2 regions of the Micromonospora sp. NPDC023814 genome follow, and region 2 is predicted to be linked to the other one. Evidence: riboswitches for the same ligand, from Rfam matches in the RefSeq annotation. Region 2 holds a riboswitch; the other holds the start of a gene.

Region 1 (8,287 bases), on a different contig from region 2:
CCGGGTCCTCGGCCAGCGCGTGCGCCATCGCGGCGGGGTGCGGCACGGAGACCGCGGTCAGCGTCCGGACCCGCTCCGGGTGGCGGACGGCCAGGTCCCAGGCCACCACCGCGCCCCAGTCGTGCCCCACGAGGTGCGCCGCGTCGACGCCCAGCGCGTCCAGCACGGCCACCGCGTCGGCCACCAGCTCCGGCATCCGGTACGCCTCGACCGCCTCGGGCCGCGCGCCCGGCGAGTAACCGCGCTGGTCCGGCGCGTACGTGCGCAGGCCGGCGGCGTGCAGCGGCGGGACGACGTCGTCCCACTCCCCGCCGTGCTGGGGAAAGCCGTGCAGCAGCAGGACGGGCGCGCCGCCCTCGGGACCGCCGACGCGTACGTCGAACGTGAGCCCCCGCGCCTCGATCCGCATGATCGCCAGCCTACCCAGGGCGGGCGGGGTCACTCGTACTGGCGTTTGGGGGTGGGCACCTGCCGCCAGGACTCCACGTCGAGGTAGGGGATCTCGGCGTCGTTGACCGGGTCCCGGGCGATCCGGTCGCTGTAGCGGCCGGTCACCTCGATCCAGGTGTCGTCGGCGAGCCCTTCGGGAGCGGCGCCGGTCAGGCCCAGCTTGACCGGCCGCCCGTCGGCCGCGCAGCAGGAGAGCACCATCCGGGCCAGGAGCGGTCGGCCGTCGGGGCCGGTGGTGACGAAACCGGTCAGCCGGACCCGGCGCCCGCCGAGCGACGCGCCCCGGTCGAACAGCGCCCGCGAGGCGTAGTCGAGCACGCTGACCTGCGCCGGATCGCCGTCGGGCAGGGGCGGGTAGTCGGACGGCTGTTGCCGGGCGGAGAGCGCGGTGCCGGCCTGCCCGGCCGCGTACGAGCCGAGGGCGGGCGGGGCGACTAGGAGCAGACCCAGCGCCGGCAGGATCAGCAGCCAGCCGATCCGCGGCTCGTGGTGGCCGTGCCCGTGGTCGGCGGCGTCGTCCCGGCCGGCGCGGTCGTGCTCGCCGTCGACGGGTTCCTGGTCCCCGTCGGTCGGGGACGCGGCGGCGCGGTCGTGGTTCCCGTCGGCGCGCCGGAGGGCGGGACGCAGCTCGTACCAGAGGGTCATGACCGCGGCGACCACCAGCAGCAGGCCGGCGGCGACCAGGAAGGGGCGCAGCCCCTCCTTGACGTAGCGCAGGTAGAGGTCGGTGAGGCTGGCCCGGACCACGGCGCCCCCGAGCAGCAGCAGGACGACGGCTTGCGCCTGCCGGTTCACCGCAGCACCGCCCCGGTCGCGGCGGCGACCGCGACGGCCACCGCGAAGGTGGCCGGGGCGAACCGCAGCGCGAACCGCCGGCCGAAGACGCCGGTCTGCATCGCGATGAGCTTGAGGTCGACCATCGGCCCCACCACCAGGAAGACCAGTCGGGCGGTCAGCGAGAACTGCGACAGCGAGGCGGCCACGAAGGCGTCGGCCTCCGAGCAGAGGGAGAGCAGCACCGCGAGCACGGCCAGCGCGAGCACCGAGAGCACCGGGTCCTCGGCGAGCGTCTGCAACCAGCGCTCGGGCACGACGACGTTGATGGTGGCGGCCGCCGCCGCGCCGACCACCAGGAACCCGCCGGCGTGGGTGACGTCGTGCCGGACCGCCGCCCAGAACGCCCGCCCGCGCGGGCCGTCGTCCAGCTCCGGCCGGCGCGGCAGCCGAATCCAGTCGGCCCGGCCGAGGCGCAGCCACAGCCACCCCATCACCATCGCGACGACCAGGCTCGCGATGCCACGGCCGAGGACCATCTCCGGGTCGTCGGGGAAGGCCACCGCGGTGGCGGTGAGCACGATCGGGTTGATGGCCGGGGCGGCGAGCAGGAAGGCCAGCGCGGCGGCCGGGGTGACCCCGCGCCGGATCAGCGACCCGGCGATCGGCACGGACCCGCACTCGCAGCCGGGCAGCACCACGCCGGCCGCGCTCGCCACGGGCACCGCGAGCGCGGGGTGCCGGGGCAGCGCCCGGGCCCAGAACGACCGGGGCACGAAGACCGCGATCACGGCGGAGAGGACCACCCCGAAGACCAGGAACGGCACCGCCTGCACCATGACCGAGACGAAGACGGTGGTCCAGGTCTGCAGCCGGGGCGCGGACAGGGCGCGGGCGAGCGGCTCACGGAAGACGACCAGCAGGACCAGCAGGCCCGCGAGCGCCTCGACCGACCCGACCCGCCAGGCGCTCCCGCCGCCGCCCGCCGGCTCGTGCGGGGGCACGCCCGGCGCGGCCACACCGACCGACCCCGGGGCGCGCCCGTCCGGCACGGAGCGGTCAACCTCGGATGTCACGTGGTTTCCTCCGCCGATTCCGCCAGTGGCCGCCCGAGAGTACCGGCCGGAACCGACGAGATCGAGCGAACGCGCGGGTGACCTGCGCAAAGATCACTTTGCCCGATGATCTTCAAAGGTGTTAGCGTCGGCGCGACAACTTCACATCCGACAGGGGAGCGCACAGCGCTGAGAGTGCGGGCACCGCCCGCAGACCCTCGAACCTGATCTGGGTAATGCCAGCGCAGGGAGTTCGGTCGACCTCCAGCCGCGCCGCCGTCCGGGCACACCGGGCGCGGCGTGCGTCTTCTCCTGGTTCGCGTTCAGGACTGGGAGCAACCATGCGAGACAACACGACCACCCGGTGGCGCACACTCGACGTCGTCATCGCCGCGGTGATCGCGGTGGCGTTCGGCGTCATCTTCTGGGCCTGGGGCCTGCTGTGGCGGGCCGTCGACCCGGCGTTCGCGTTCTTCCCGGCCGGCCAGGCGATCATGTACGGCGTCTGGCTGGTCCCGGCCGTGCTCGGCGGCCTGGTGATCCGCAAGCCCGGCGCGGCGCTCTTCTGCGAGGCGGTGGCGGCGACGGTCTCCGCGCTGCTCGGCGCGGAGTGGGGCGGCATCACCATCGTCCAGGGCCTCATCCAGGGGCTCGGCGCCGAGGTGGCCTTCGCCGCGTTCCGGTACCGCTCGTTCCGGCTGCCCACCGCGCTGCTCGCCGGTGCGCTGACCGGCCTCGGCGCGGCGCTGTTCGACTTCTTCGTCTGGAACGTCGACTACGCGCTCGGCAGCTACCGGGTCCCGTACGCCCTGCTCACCGTCGTCAGCGCCGCCGCCGTCGCCGGCGCCGGCGGCTGGGCCCTCACCCGCGCCCTGGCGGGCACCGGCGTCCTGGACCGCTTCCCCGCCGGCCGCGAACGCGCCGCCATCTGACCCGCACCACGGAATCGGAGTTGATCATGAGGTTGACGGCGACATGGATCTCCGTGGGTGCCGCCAACCTCATGATCGACGCCCGCGCGCGGGCCGGAAGGGGGACGGCGTGGGGGCGGTGACGCTGCGGGGGTTCGGGTGGCGGCACGCCGGGCGTCGGGCGTGGGCCGTACGCGGGGTGGACCTGCGCGTCGAGGCCGGCGAGCGGGTACTGCTGCTCGGGCCGTCGGGCGCCGGCAAGAGCACCCTGCTCGCCGCGCTGGCCGGGCTGCTGCCCGAGGACTCGGGCGAACAGGAGGGCACCGTCGAGATCGACGGGCTCGACCCCCGCAAGGGCCGGGAACGGGTCGGCATCGTCTTCCAGGACCCGGAGACCCAGCTCGTGATGGCCCGCAGCGGTGACGACGTGGCGTTCGGGCTGGAGAACCGGGGGGTCCCCGCCGAGGAGATCTGGCCCCGCGTCGACGAGGCGCTGGCCCGGGTCGGCTTCCCGTACCACCGGAACCGGCCCACCGCGGCCCTCTCCGGCGGCGAGCAGCAACGCCTCGCCCTGGCCGGGGTGCTGGCCCTGCGGCCCGGACTGTTGCTGCTCGACGAGCCGACCGCCAACCTGGACCCGACCGGCGCCGCGCTCGTCCGGGCGGCGGTGGCCGGCGCGCTGGACGCCGACACCACGCTGGTCCTGGTCGAGCACCGGGTCGCCGAGGCGCTGCCACTGGTCGACCGGGTGGTCGTGCTCGAACCGGGCGGCGGCGTCCGCGCGGACGGCACGCCCCAGGCCGTCTTCGGCGCCCACGGCGACGCGCTCGCCGCCGCGGGCGTCTGGGTGCCCGGCCGGCCCGTGCCGCCCCGCCACGCCACCGCGCCGGCCGGCGACCTGCTGCTCACCGCCGACCGGCTCGGTCTGCCGCCCCGGCTGGCCGCCGTCGACCTGGCGGTACGCGCCGGCGAGGCGCTCGCCGTGCTCGGCCCGAACGGGGCCGGGAAGTCGACCCTCGCGCTGTTGCTCGGCGGGCTGCTCAAGCCGGGCACCGGCCGGGTCGCGGCGACGGCGGCACTGGCCGGCGCCGACGCCCGCACTCCCCCGCACCGCTGGCGCGCCCCGGCGCTGGCCCGGCGGATCGGCTCGGTCTTCCAGGACCCGGAGCACCAGTTCGTCGCCACCACCGTCTTCGACGAGCTGGCCCTCGGCCCGCGCCGCGCCGGCCAGCCCGAGGCGACGGTCCGGTCCACCGTGGACGGCCTGCTGTCCCGGCTGCGGTTGACGAAGCTCGCCGCGGCCAACCCGTACACCCTGTCCGGTGGGGAGGCGCGGCGACTGAGCGTGGCGACGGCCCTGGCCACCGCGCCCCGCCTGCTCGTCTGCGACGAACCCACCTTCGGCCAGGACCGGCGGACCTGGCTGGAGCTGGTGGACCTCTTCGCCGAGCTGCGCGACGCCGGGCACGGCCTGGTCGCCGTCACCCACGACCCGGAGTTCGTGGCCGCTCTGGCCGACCGGCGCGTCACCCTGGAGCGGCCGTGACCAGCTCGCACGACGCGCCGGCCGCGCACCCGCAGCGCCTGACCACGACCGGTCCGGCGCAGGCCGCGCGCCCCGCCCGTCCCGTCCCGGAGCGGCCGTGATCACCCTCGAACCGGTCGCCGCCCCCGACGCGCCGCTGGCCCGGCGCAACCCGGTGGCCAAGCTCGCCGCGGCGCTGGTGTTCTCGTTCGTCCTCGTCGCCACCCTGGACCCGGTCGCCCCGGCGATCGCCATCGCCGTCGAGTTGGCCGTGCTGCCCCTGTTCGGGGTCCGCTTCCGGGTGCTGGCCCGGCGGGCCGGGCCGCTGCTGGTCGGCGCGGTCGGCATCGTGGTGACGCTGGTGCTCTTCGCGGCCGAGCGCTCCGGCCGGGTGCTGGTCGAGGCCGGCCCCGCGGTGGTCACCTCCGGGGTGCTGCTCACCGCGCTCGGCCTGGTGCTGCGCATGTTCGCCGTGGCGCTGCCCGGCGTGATCGTGTTCGCCACCACCGACCCCACCGACCTGGCGGACGCCCTGATCCAGAATGCGAAGGCGCCGGCCCGGTTCGCCATCGGGGCGTTGGCGGCGTTCCGGCTGGTGCCGCTGCTCGGGCAGGAGTGGCAGATGATCGCCATGGCCCGCCGCGCCCGCGGGGTGGCGGCGGGACGCAACCCGCTGGCGAAGCTGCGGCTGTTCGCCTCCACCGCCTTCGCGCTGCTGGTCGGGGCGATCCGCCGGGGCACCCGGTTGGCCGTGGCAATGGACGCCCGCGGCTTCGACGCCGGCACCCCGCGTACGGTCGCCCGGCGGCAACGCTTCGTCGCCGCCGACGGGCTGCTGATCGCCGGGGCGGCGCTGCTGGCCGGCGCGGCGCTGGCGGTCAGCGTGCTGCTCGGCACGTTCCGGCCCCTGATCGGCTGAGCCGCACAACGACGCCCACCGTGACACGCCGGCGAGGGCAGCCAGCCGCAGCAGGGCCGGGAGCCGGTCCGGGTGGGGTTGTCGCCGGGCGCCGACAACCCCACCCGGCGGGCCCCATCAGCTACGCCGGAAGGCGTACCGGCGGGCCTGGCCCGCCCGCTGGCCGCGCAGCGACCCGGAGCGGGCGGCGCCGGAGACCGGCGGACCGGCCTTCGGCGCCACCGGCCGGTCGAGCGGCAGCACCGGCGTGACCGGCGCGACCGCCACCTCGTCGAGGTTGGCGGGCGTCAGGTCCACGACGGTCGGCTTCGGCGTGACGGTGCGGGACTTCTTCGGGTTGCGCTTGGCGGGCATCCGGGCCTCCTCGTTCTGCGGGCCGTCCCGTCGTCGGACGGGGCGGGCCGCCGGTCGGTGACCGTCGCGCGACGGTCGGGCGGAATCGGGACTGCTCCCCGGGTGCGACCACGAAGGACACCGCCGCCTCGGCGACAGGGTGGGAATGCGGACGCCCGGGAGCACGCGGACCCACGGCAGCAGGGCGGCGGGCCGGCTCGGAGATGGGGCGTCAGTTGCGCATGCCCACACGCTAACCCCACCGCAGGCCGCGCGCATCCGAATTACCGGCACGATCGGCATGTCCGGCCGCGAGCGCACCGCGACCCGGCGGAGACGGGCTGCCGAACACGCACCGCGCCCGCCACCCGCCGCGATACGGTCACAGCGGCAGGCGTGGACGGCGGAGGGCGGCGGACGGATGGCCGAGCGGGCGACGGCGCGGATCGGCGTGACCGGGCTGGCGGTGATGGGCCGCAACCTGGCCCGGAACCTGGCCCGCAACGGCTTCACCGTGGCGCTGCACAACCGCTCGCCGGAGCGCACCCGCAGCCTGGTCGCGGAGCACGGCGACGAGGGGACCTTCCTGCCCGCCGAGTCGATGGCGGACTTCGTCGCCTCGCTGGAGCGGCCGAGGGCGGTGATCGTGATGGTCAAGGCGGGCGGGCCCACCGACGCCGTGATCGACGAACTGGTTCCGCTGCTCGACCCCGGCGACATCGTCGTGGACTGCGGCAACGCGCACTTCGCCGACACCCGCCGGCGGGAGGAGGCGCTGCGGGCCCACGGGTTGCACTTCGTCGGCACCGGCGTCTCCGGCGGCGAGGAGGGTGCGCTGCGCGGCCCGAGCATCATGCCCGGCGGGTCCGCGGAGTCCTACCGCACGCTCGGCCCGATCTTCGAGAGGATCGCCGCGCAGGTGGACGGGGTGCCGTGCTGCCGGCACATCGGGCCCGACGGCGCCGGGCACTTCGTCAAGATGGTGCACAACGGCATCGAGTACGCCGACATGCAGCTCATCGCCGAGGCGTACGACCTGCTGCGGGCGGGGCTGGGCGCGGAGCCGGCGGAGATCGCGGAGATCTTCCGCGACTGGAACTCCGGCGAGCTGGAGTCCTTCCTCATCGAGATCACCGCGGACGTGCTGGCGCACACCGACGCGGCCACCGGGCGGGCGTTCGTGGACGTCGTGCTGGACCGCGCCGAGCAGAAGGGCACCGGCCGCTGGACGGTGCAGAGCGCCCTCGACCTGGGCATCCCCATCACCGGCATCGCCGAGGCGACGTTCGCCCGGTCGCTGTCCGGGCACGCCGACCAGCGGGCGGCGGCGCGCGGGGCGTTCCCGGACGCGGGCGACACGTGGCAGGTCGGCGACCGGGAGACCTTCGTCGAGGACGTCCGCCGCGCGCTGCTCGCCTCCAAGATCGTCGCGTACGCGCAGGGCTTCGACCACATCCGGGCCGGCTCGCAGGAGTACGACTGGGGCATCGACCTGGGCGGCACCGCGACGATCTGGCGGGGCGGCTGCATCATCCGCGCCCGCTTCCTCGACCGCATCCGGCAGGCGTACGACGAACAGCCGGAGCTGCCGACGCTGCTGGTCGCGCCGTGGTTCGCGGACACCGTCAACGACGGCGTGCCGAGCTGGCGCAGGGTGGTTGCCGAGGCGGCCCGGGCCGGGGTGCCGGCGCCGGCGTTCGCCTCGTCGCTGGCGTACTTCGACGCGCTGCGCGCCGAGCGCCTCCCGGCGGCGCTGATCCAGGGGCTGCGGGACAACTTCGGCGCGCACACCTACCACCGCGTGGACCGCGACGGCACCTTCCACACCCTCTGGTCCGCCGACCGCTCCGAAATCCAGGCCTGACCCACCCCACCCCGGCGAGAACGGGTGGAGGAGGTGGGGGGTCAGGCGATGGTGGCGTGCATCTCCCAGACGAGGATCTCGGCCGGCTCGGTGGCGGTGACCCGCCGCCCGCCCGTCATGGTGAGCCGGGCGGCGTCGCCGGTGCCGAGCAGGCCGCTGCCCTCCAGGGTGACCGCGCCGGTCGGCACGTAGAGGTGGACGAAGGGCGCGTCCGGGAGATCGACCTCGTCGCCGGGGCGGAGCCGGGCGGCGTGCAGGGCGGCGAATCGGTTCCGGATCCGGATCGCCGCGGCGCCGTCGTGGCGGTCCATCCCGGAGGCGACGGGCACCAGGCCGCCGCGCAGGAGCTCGTCGTGGATCTCGAGCTGTTCGTAGCCGGGGTCGACGCCCTGCTCGTCCGGGAGCACCCACATCTGCACGAAGTGGACGGGATCGGTGTGCGGGTCGCGGCCGTCG
Region 2 (8,287 bases):
GACTTCGCCGCGTACTGCCGGCGCAAGGAGAACGCCACCACGCTGCGCGAGGTGACCCGGCTGGACTGGCGGCGGGACCCCGACGGGCTCCTCGTGGCCACCGTGCAGGCCGACGCGTTCTGCCAGGCGATGGTGCGCAGCCTGGTCGGCGCGATGCTGGTCGCGGGGGACGGGCGCCGTCCGGTCGGGTGGCCGGGCAGCCTGCTCACCCGCCGGGAACGGTCCAGCGAGGTGACCGTTGCCCCGGCGCACGGGCTGACCCTGGTCGCCGTGGGCTACCCCGACGACCCGGCCGAGTACGCCCGCCGCGCCGAGGCGACCCGCCGGCTGCGCGTCCCCGTGGAGGGTTGACCGCAGGGACGCGTCCGACGTGCGCCATCTCGGCGGATCGGTGCCGACCGGCCAGGGTGTCGGCCGTCGGGGCCCGCGCACCCGTCCACACCCGGGGGCTCGTCACTCGCCCGGCAGCTCGCTCCCGTCCTGTGTGCCGGTGCGGTCCGCGCCCTCGTCGGTCGGCTGGCCGGCCGTCCCACCGTCCGCCCGGCGCTCCAGCACACTCTGGTTGAGGTGCAGCTCGATCATGTCGAAGAGGATCTCTCTGGCCTTCGTGTCGCCCGACCTGATCGTCTCGCCGTCGGCGCGGGCGACCACCGCGTACGCGAGGTAGTGGCCGCGCACCTGCCAGCCGACCCGCGCCGGCGCGGTGGCGATCGCCTCGGTGCCGTTGTCGGCCGGCATGCCCCGGAATCGGCCCTGCCGCTCGTCGAGCATCTGCCGGATCCGGTCGCGGGCGCGTTCGGCGCTGGCGCGGTCGGTCAGGTTGAACAGGCCGGCGGTCACCAGGTGGTCGCCGTCGGGCGTGCGCAGGGTGGCCCGGACCACCTGGTTGCAGCCGAGCCGGACCAGCAGGTCGGCGACCTCCCCGGTGGCCGCGACCGCGCAGCTGGCGCTGGAGTGGGTCTTCAGCACCCGGTACGCGGGCTGCCCGTCGGCGACGACGAGCTGCGTGCCGGGGAACAGTTCCTTGGCCGTCAGCGGCGCCTGGTCGGTGTCCCGGGAGTCGAGGTCGTGCGCCCCGGCCTCGGCCGACTCGGCCACCTGGGGCTGGCCGGTGGGCGTGGCCTGCGGCGTCCGGTCGCGCTCGACCAGCAGGGCGGCGGCGCCGAGGCCGCAGAGCGCGAGCAGCACGAGCACGGCCGCACCGCCGACCAGCACCTGCCACAGCCGGCCGCCGCCCCGCTGCGGCACGGGGCGCTCGACCGCCACGGGTGCCTCGGTGTCCACGGGTGCCTCGGCCGCTACGGCCGGCTCGGCCGGTGCCGGCGACACCTGCACGTCCGACCGCGCCTGCACGTCCGACCGCGCCTGCACGTCCGACCGCGCCTGCGGGTCCGGCGGGGCCTGCGGGGTCGGTGGGTCGGGCCGTACCTCTGCCTGTGGCGCTGGCGCCGCCTCCTGTGACGCTGGTGGCGACGTCTGCGGCGGCTGTGGCGCTGGTGGCGGCGGCTGCGGCGCCTGTGGTGCTGGCGCGTGCTGCGCGGGGGACACCGGGACCGGGGCGCGGACCGGCGCCGGCTCGGCGGGGGGCAGCGCGACCCGGTTGGGCCGGGGCAGCGACGGCGTCGGGAAGCGGGACGGGGAGGGACCGGCCGGCGGACCGGCACCGAGCACCGAGCGGCCGGACCCGCGCTCCGGGTACTCCATGAATGCTTCCTCATCGGACTCGTACCGATACACCATGTCGCCCAGGGTAGGAGGCATTGTCCCTTTAGGGGGTAATAACGGGAAATTGGGTGCCTGACTGTTTCGTGTCGTGCTGTGTCCGCTCCTCGGCCCGGGACCGGCCGGTGGCGAGGGCGGTGCGAGAATTGCCGGCGTGACCGGCGACCACTACTTCACCGCTGAACCCGCGACTGCCGCCCACCCGCGCGAGGTCGAGTTCGCCGTCGCCGGCCGCGACTACACCCTGACCTCCTCCGGCGGGGTCTTCTCCGCCGCCCGCCTCGACCCCGGCACGGCCGTGCTGCTGCGCAAGGCCGAGCTGCCGCCCGCCGGCACGGCCGGCGCCCTGCTCGACCTCGGCTGTGGCTTCGGGCCGATCACCTGCGTGCTGGCCACCTCGGCGCCGTCGGCGACCGTCTGGGCCGTCGACGTCAACGAGCGGGCCCGGGAGCTGACCGCGGCCAACGCGGGGCGGGTCGGCGCGGGCGACCGGGTACGCGTCGCCGCGCCGGACGACGTGCCCGCCGACGTGACGTTCGCCCAGCTCTGGTCCAACCCGCCGATCCGGGTCGGCAAGGACGAGCTGCACCGGATGCTGCTGCGCTGGCTGCCCCGGCTCGCCCCGGACGGCGTCGCCTGGCTGGTGGTCGCCCGCCACCTCGGCGGCGACTCGCTGCACCGCTGGCTGGCCGACCAGGGCTGGCAGGTCGAGCGGCACGCCAGCCAGAAGGGCTACCGGGTGCTGCGCGTCACCCGGTAATTGGTTGGGCCGCCCGGCGGGTGCTCGGGCAGGATGCCGGCGTGGGATACGTGGACGTGGCAGCCGTCGGGCACCTCCTCCCCGACGGGCGGGAACTCTTCACCGACGTCTCGTTCCGGGTCGGGGAGGGCGCCAAGGTGGCCCTGGTCGGGCCGAACGGCGCCGGCAAGACGACGCTGCTGCGGATGGTCGCCGGCGACCTGCCGGTGAAGACCGGCGCGATCGCGCGGGCCGGCGGGCTGGGCGTGATGCGCCAGTTCATCGGCATGATCGGTGACGAGTCCACACTGGCCGACCTGGCGCTGTCGCTCGCCCCGCCGGCGCTGCGCGACGCCGGCCGCCGGCTCGCCGAGACCGAGGCGGCCATGCGGGCGGCCGAGGTCCGCGGCAAGTACAGCACCGCCGCCGGCAAGGCCCAGCTGGCGTACGCGGACGCGCTCGCGGCGTGGGGCGAGGCCGGCGGGTACGACGCCGAGGTGCTCTTCGACACCGTCGCCACCATCGTGCTCGGCCTGCCGTGGGACGGCGCCCGGGAGCGACCCGTCCGGACCCTCTCCGGCGGCCAGCAGAAGCGCTTCGCCCTCGAACTGCTGCTGCGCGGCCCCGACGAGGTGCTGCTCCTCGACGAGCCGGACAACTTCCTCGACGTGCCGGGCAAGCGCTGGCTGGAGGGGCGGCTGCGCGAGTCGGCCAAGTCGGTGCTCTACGTCTCGCACGACCGGGAGCTGCTGGCGCACACCGCCGACCGGGTGGTCGCCGTGGAGGGCGGCAGCGCCTGGGTGCACCCCGGCGGTTTCGCGAGCTGGCACTCCGCGCGGGTGGCCCGGCACGCCCGCCTCGACGAGCTGCGCAAACGCTGGGACGAGGAGCACCAGAAGCTGCGCGAGCTGATGCTGATGTACAAGCAGAAGGCCGCGTACAACGACGGGATGGCCTCGCGCTACCAGGCCGCGCAGACCCGGTTGCGCAAGTTCGAGGAGGCCGGGCCGCCGCCCGTACCGCCGAAGGACCAGGACATCCGGATGCGCCTGACCGGCGGGCGGACCGGCAAGCGCGCGGTGGTCTGCGAGCAGTTGGAGCTCGACGGCCTGACCTACCCGTTCGACCTGGAGATCTGGTACGGCGACCGGGTGGCGGTGCTCGGCGCCAACGGCACGGGGAAGTCGCACTTCCTCCGGCTGCTCGCCCGCGGCGGCAGCGACCCCGACCCGGCCAACGGCCCGGTCGACGGCGCGGCGGCGCTCGCGCCGGTCGCGCACGACGGGGTGGCCCGGCTCGGCGCGCGGGTGCGCCCCGGGCACTTCTCGCAGACCCACGACCGGCCGGAGCTGATGGCGAAGACCCTCGTGGAGATCCTCTGGCGGGGGGACGACCACCGGGCCGGCATGGACCGGCACGCGGCGATGGCGGCGCTGTCCCGGTACGAGCTGGCGGGGCAGGGCGACCAGCGCTTCGGCACCCTCTCCGGCGGGCAGCAGGCGCGGTTCCTGGTGCTGCTGCTGGAGCTGTCCGGCGCGACGCTGCTGCTGCTCGACGAGCCCACCGACAACCTCGACCTGGCGTCGGCGGAGGCGCTGGAGGCCGGGCTGACGGCGTTCGAGGGAACCGTGGTCGCGGTGACCCACGACCGCTGGTTCACCCGATCGTTCGACCGGTTCGTCCTCTTCCGCGGCGACAACGAGGTGGTGGAGACCCCCGAGCCGGTCTGGGACGTTGGCTGAGGCGAACCCGGGCGGCGGGCCGGCCGGCATAGGGTGGATCTCGTGACTGAGATGACCTACCGCCGGTTGGGCGACTCCGGGCTCGTGGTGTCCGTCGTCGGCATCGGCTGCAACAACGTCGGCCGCAAGCTCGACCTCGACGGGACCCGGGCGGTGGTCGACGCCGCGCTGGACGCCGGGATCAACTTCTTCGACACCGCCGACATCTACGGCGAGCCGCAGGGCGGCTCCGAGGAACTGCTGGGTCAGGCGCTCAAGGGCCGCCGCGACGACGTGGTGGTGGCCACCAAGTTCGGCATGGACATGCACGGCCTCAACGGCCCCGACTTCGGCGCCCGGGGCGCGCGGCGCTACATCGCCCGCGCCGTGGAGGCGTCGCTGCGCCGGCTCGGCACCGACCACATCGACCTGTACCAGATGCACGAGCCTGACCCGGGCACCCCGATCGACGAGACCCTCGCCGCGCTGGACGACCTGGTCCGCGCCGGCAAGGTGCGCTACCTGGGCAACTCCAACTTCGCCGGGTGGCAGATCGCCGACGCGGACTGGGTGGCGTCGTCCAACGGCCGGTCCCGGTTCATCAGCGTGCAGAACCACTACAGCCTGCTGGAACGCTCCGCCGAGGCCGAGGTGGTGCCGGCCTGCGAGCGGTTCGGCCTCGGGCTGCTGCCGTTCTTCCCGCTGGCCAACGGCCTGCTGACCGGCAAGTACAAGCGCGACCAGGCCCCGCCCGCCGGCAGCCGCCTCGCCGGAGGCGGCCGGTACGCACAGCGCCTCGCCGCCGCCGACTGGGACACCATCGAGGCGATCGAGGCGTACGCGAACGAGCGGGGGCTGTCGATGCTCCAGGTGGCCATCGGCGGGCTGGCCGCCCTGCCGGCGGTGACCTCGGTGATCGCCGGTGCCACCACACCCGAGCAGGTGCGCTCCAACGCGGAGGCGGGCACCTGGCAGCCCACCGACGAGGACCTCGACGCCCTCCGCGCCATCCTCTGAGCCGGGTACGCCCGGCCGCCGACGCGCCCGCCCAGGCCCGGGTCGTCACGGGTGGAACACCACGCACGTCTCCGACACCGGGAGGCAGCCCTGGTGTTCCACCCGTCCCCGCCATCTTTCCCCGCGCGCCCGTCCCGGCCGGCCCCGGGCGACTGTCCCGTGGGCCTGCCGGCGGGCGCTCCGTCACCTGGCCGGAGGGACCGTGCGCCGCCGCGGGTGGAACGGCACGGCTGTCACCGTGGGCGGGTTACAGCCGTGCTGTTCCGCTCGTCTGCACGTTCCCGCAGGGCGGCGGTGACGAGGCGTACCGTCCGGGGCCGGTGCCGGAGCACATCGTCGGCGGTGAAGCGGAGGACGATCCAGCCGGCCGCGCGCAGCGCGTTCAGCCGGGCGACGTCCTGGCGGAAGTGGGCGCGCTCGCGGTGGTGGTCGCCGTCGTACTCGACCGCGACGCGCAGGGCGGGCCAGGCCAGGTCGACCCGACCGACGAACCGCCCCCGGGCGTCGAGCACGTCGTGCTGTGCCGTGGGTGGGGGCAGCCCGGCGTCGAGCAGGAGGAGCCGCAGCCGGGTTTCCATCGGGGACTCGCTCAGCGGCTCGGCCAGCGCCAGCACCTCGCGCAGCAGCGGCAGCCCGGGCCAGCGGGAACGCGTGTCGGCGTACGCCTGCAGGGCCGGCAGCCCGACCACCCGGCGGTGCAGCATGGCGTCGACGGCGACGAGGGCCTCGTCGCGTGGCCCTCGTCGCGCGAGGTCGAACGCCGTTCGCAGCGGCGTGGTGACCGGTAGGCCGCCGAAGCAGGTCAGGTCGCTGCCCGGCAGCGCCGAGCGGGTGACGGCCAGCTGTGGGTGCGGGCGCAGGCGTGCCGGCCGGGAAAGGAGCACGCTGACCGGCGCGTTCCGCGGCAGCAGGTCGACGCCCCACAGGTACGCGGCGCTCGGCCCGGCGATCGCGGCACCGGCGGGCAGGAGCAGGGCGACCGCGTCGCACCAGAGCCGATGGTCGGCTGCGCGCAGGGCGTCCCGGTGCACGTACACGTCGGGGAGCAGGCGTTGCCAGGTCGGGCCGCGCAGCATGGCGCGGGTCAGCAGCCCCTGCGCGATCGCGGTGCTGCCGCGGAACGGCAGGAAGGCGAGCCGGGGCGGAACCCGGGCGGGGGAGGGCATCCGGACAGCATCGCGTGACGGGTCGGTCACGCGCCGCCCCGATCGTCGGCTTCGGACGGTCGGTGTGAAATCCGCGTCCCGCCCTTGGCGGATCCGGCGATCCGTCGTACGGTGACACGCGCAAGTGACCCACGGGAGCCCGGTGCACCGGGCTGAGAGGGGGGCTGAGAGCCCCCGACCGTCGAACCTGATCCGGGTAATGCCGGCGCAGGGAGGAGTGTTGCCGTGCCGTCCCTGGGACGACTGCATCTGATCACCGACACCCGACCCGGGCGGGATCCGCTGGCCGTGTTGCGGGCGGCCCTTCCGGTGGCCCGCGCCGAGCTGGTCGTGCAGGTCCGCGTCACCGACGACGCCACCGACCGGGAGGCGTACGACCTGGCCCGCCGGGTGGTCGCGCTCTGCGCGCCGTACGACGTCCCCTGCCTCGTCAACGACCGGCTGCACGTGGCGCTGGCGGTGGGCGCCGCCGGCGGGCACGTCGGCGCGGCGGACCTGCCGGTCGGGGCGGCCCGCCGGGTGCTCGGCGCGACCGCCGTGCTCGGGGCCACCGCCCGCGAGCCGGGGACGGCCGCCGAGGCGGTCGCCGCCGGGGCCAGCTACCTGGGCGTGGGCCCCTGCCACGCCACGAGCACCAAGACCGGCCTGCCGGCGCCGATCGGCCCGGCCGGGGTGCGCGCCGTCACCACCGCCGTGGACGTGCCGGTGGTCGCGATCGGCGGGGTGACCGCCGCGAACGCGCCCGCGCTGCTGGCCGCCGGGGCGTACGGGGTGGCGGTGGTGGGGGCACTGTCCGGGGCGGCCGATCCGGCCCGGGCGACGGCGGAGCTGCTGGGAGCGCTGGGGTGCTGAGCCGGCCGGACGTCGCCGTGGTGGGGGCGGGACCGGTCGGGCTGGCGATCGCCTGGCGCTGCGCGGCGCGCGGCCTCCGGGTCGCCGTGCACGACCCCGCCCCGGGCTCCGGCGCGTCGTACGTCGCCGCCGGGATGCTCGCCCCGGTCGCCGAGGCGTACTTCGGCGAGCACGAGCTGACCGGGCTGCTGACCGCCTCCGCCGCCCGCTGGCCCGCCTTCGCCGCCGAGCTGACCGCCGCCACCGGCGCGGACGTCGGCTACCGCACCGAGGGCACGTTGGTGGTCGGGCTCACCGCCGACGACCTGGCCGAGGCCCGCCGGCTGTGGGCGTACCAGCAGGGTCTCGGACTGCCGGTGACGCCGCTGCGCCCCTCGGCGCTGCGGGACCGCGAGCCGGCGTTGGCGCCCCGGGTGCGCGGCGGCGCGCTCGCCGCCACCGACCACCAGGTCGACCCGCGCCGGCTGGTGCCGGCGCTGCGCGCGGCCGCCGAACGGGCCGGCGCCACGCTGGTGCCCGCCGCCGTGCGCCGGCTGTCCGACGTGGACGCCCGCGTCACGGTGGTGGCGGCCGGCTGCGGGGCGGCGGCCCTGACCGGGCTGCCGGTGCGGCCGGTGAAGGGCCAGGTGCTACGGCTCCGCGCGCCCGGCGGCGGCGCGCCGGTCTTCCGGCACGTCATCCGGGGGTACGCCGACGGCGAGCACGTCTATCTCGTGCCCCGCGACAGCGGGGAGGTGGTGGTGGGCGCGACCGTCGAGGAGCGCGCCGACACCGACGTCTCCGCCGGGGCGGTGCTGCGCCTGCTCCGCGCCGCCGTCGACCTGCTGCCGGAGCTGGCCGAGTACGACCTCGTCGAGGCCCTCGCCGGCCTGCGCCCCGGCACCCCGGACAACGCCCCGATCCTCGGCCCGCTGCCCGGCCGGCCGGGCGTGCTCGTCGCGACCGGGCACCACCGGCACGGCATCGTGCTCACCCCCGTCACCGCCGACCTGGTCGCCGACCTGGTCGTCACCGGTACGGCGGACCCGCTGCTCGCCCCCTTCACCCCGGACCGGTTCGCGCCGGCCGCC

What was found. Region 2 has a riboswitch for thiamine pyrophosphate ahead of thiE (thiamine phosphate synthase). Riboswitches for the same ligand answer to the same signal wherever they lie in the genome.
Region 1: linked by a shared signal. The riboswitch ahead of AB0G14_RS28890 (ECF transporter S component) and the one ahead of thiE (thiamine phosphate synthase) in region 2 are both predicted to bind thiamine pyrophosphate.

The regions. Positions count from the first base shown of each region.
Region 1 is NZ_JBFAAF010000074.1:13,194-21,480, reverse strand. Features, by position in the region: gene AB0G14_RS28905 (alpha/beta fold hydrolase) at 1-409, opposite strand, end outside; gene AB0G14_RS28900 (TIGR03943 family protein) at 439-1,245, opposite strand; gene AB0G14_RS28895 (permease) at 1,242-2,228, opposite strand; TPP riboswitch at 2,443-2,548, shown strand; gene AB0G14_RS28890 (ECF transporter S component) at 2,621-3,211, shown strand; gene AB0G14_RS28885 (ABC transporter ATP-binding protein) at 3,321-4,736, shown strand; gene AB0G14_RS28880 (energy-coupling factor transporter transmembrane component T) at 4,834-5,634, shown strand; gene AB0G14_RS28875 (hypothetical protein) at 5,752-5,988, opposite strand; gene gndA (NADP-dependent phosphogluconate dehydrogenase) at 6,389-7,831, shown strand; gene AB0G14_RS28865 (pirin family protein) at 7,873-8,287, opposite strand, start outside.
Region 2 is NZ_JBFAAF010000002.1:16,546-24,832, reverse strand. Features, by position in the region: gene truA (tRNA pseudouridine(38-40) synthase TruA) at 1-351, shown strand, start outside; gene AB0G14_RS01145 (hypothetical protein) at 454-1,740, opposite strand; gene AB0G14_RS01140 (methyltransferase) at 1,877-2,482, shown strand; gene AB0G14_RS01135 (ATP-binding cassette domain-containing protein) at 2,524-4,203, shown strand; gene AB0G14_RS01130 (aldo/keto reductase) at 4,237-5,199, shown strand; gene AB0G14_RS01125 (DUF559 domain-containing protein) at 5,433-6,365, opposite strand; TPP riboswitch at 6,488-6,596, shown strand; gene thiE (thiamine phosphate synthase) at 6,591-7,217, shown strand; partial or broken gene thiO (glycine oxidase ThiO) at 7,211-8,287, shown strand, end outside.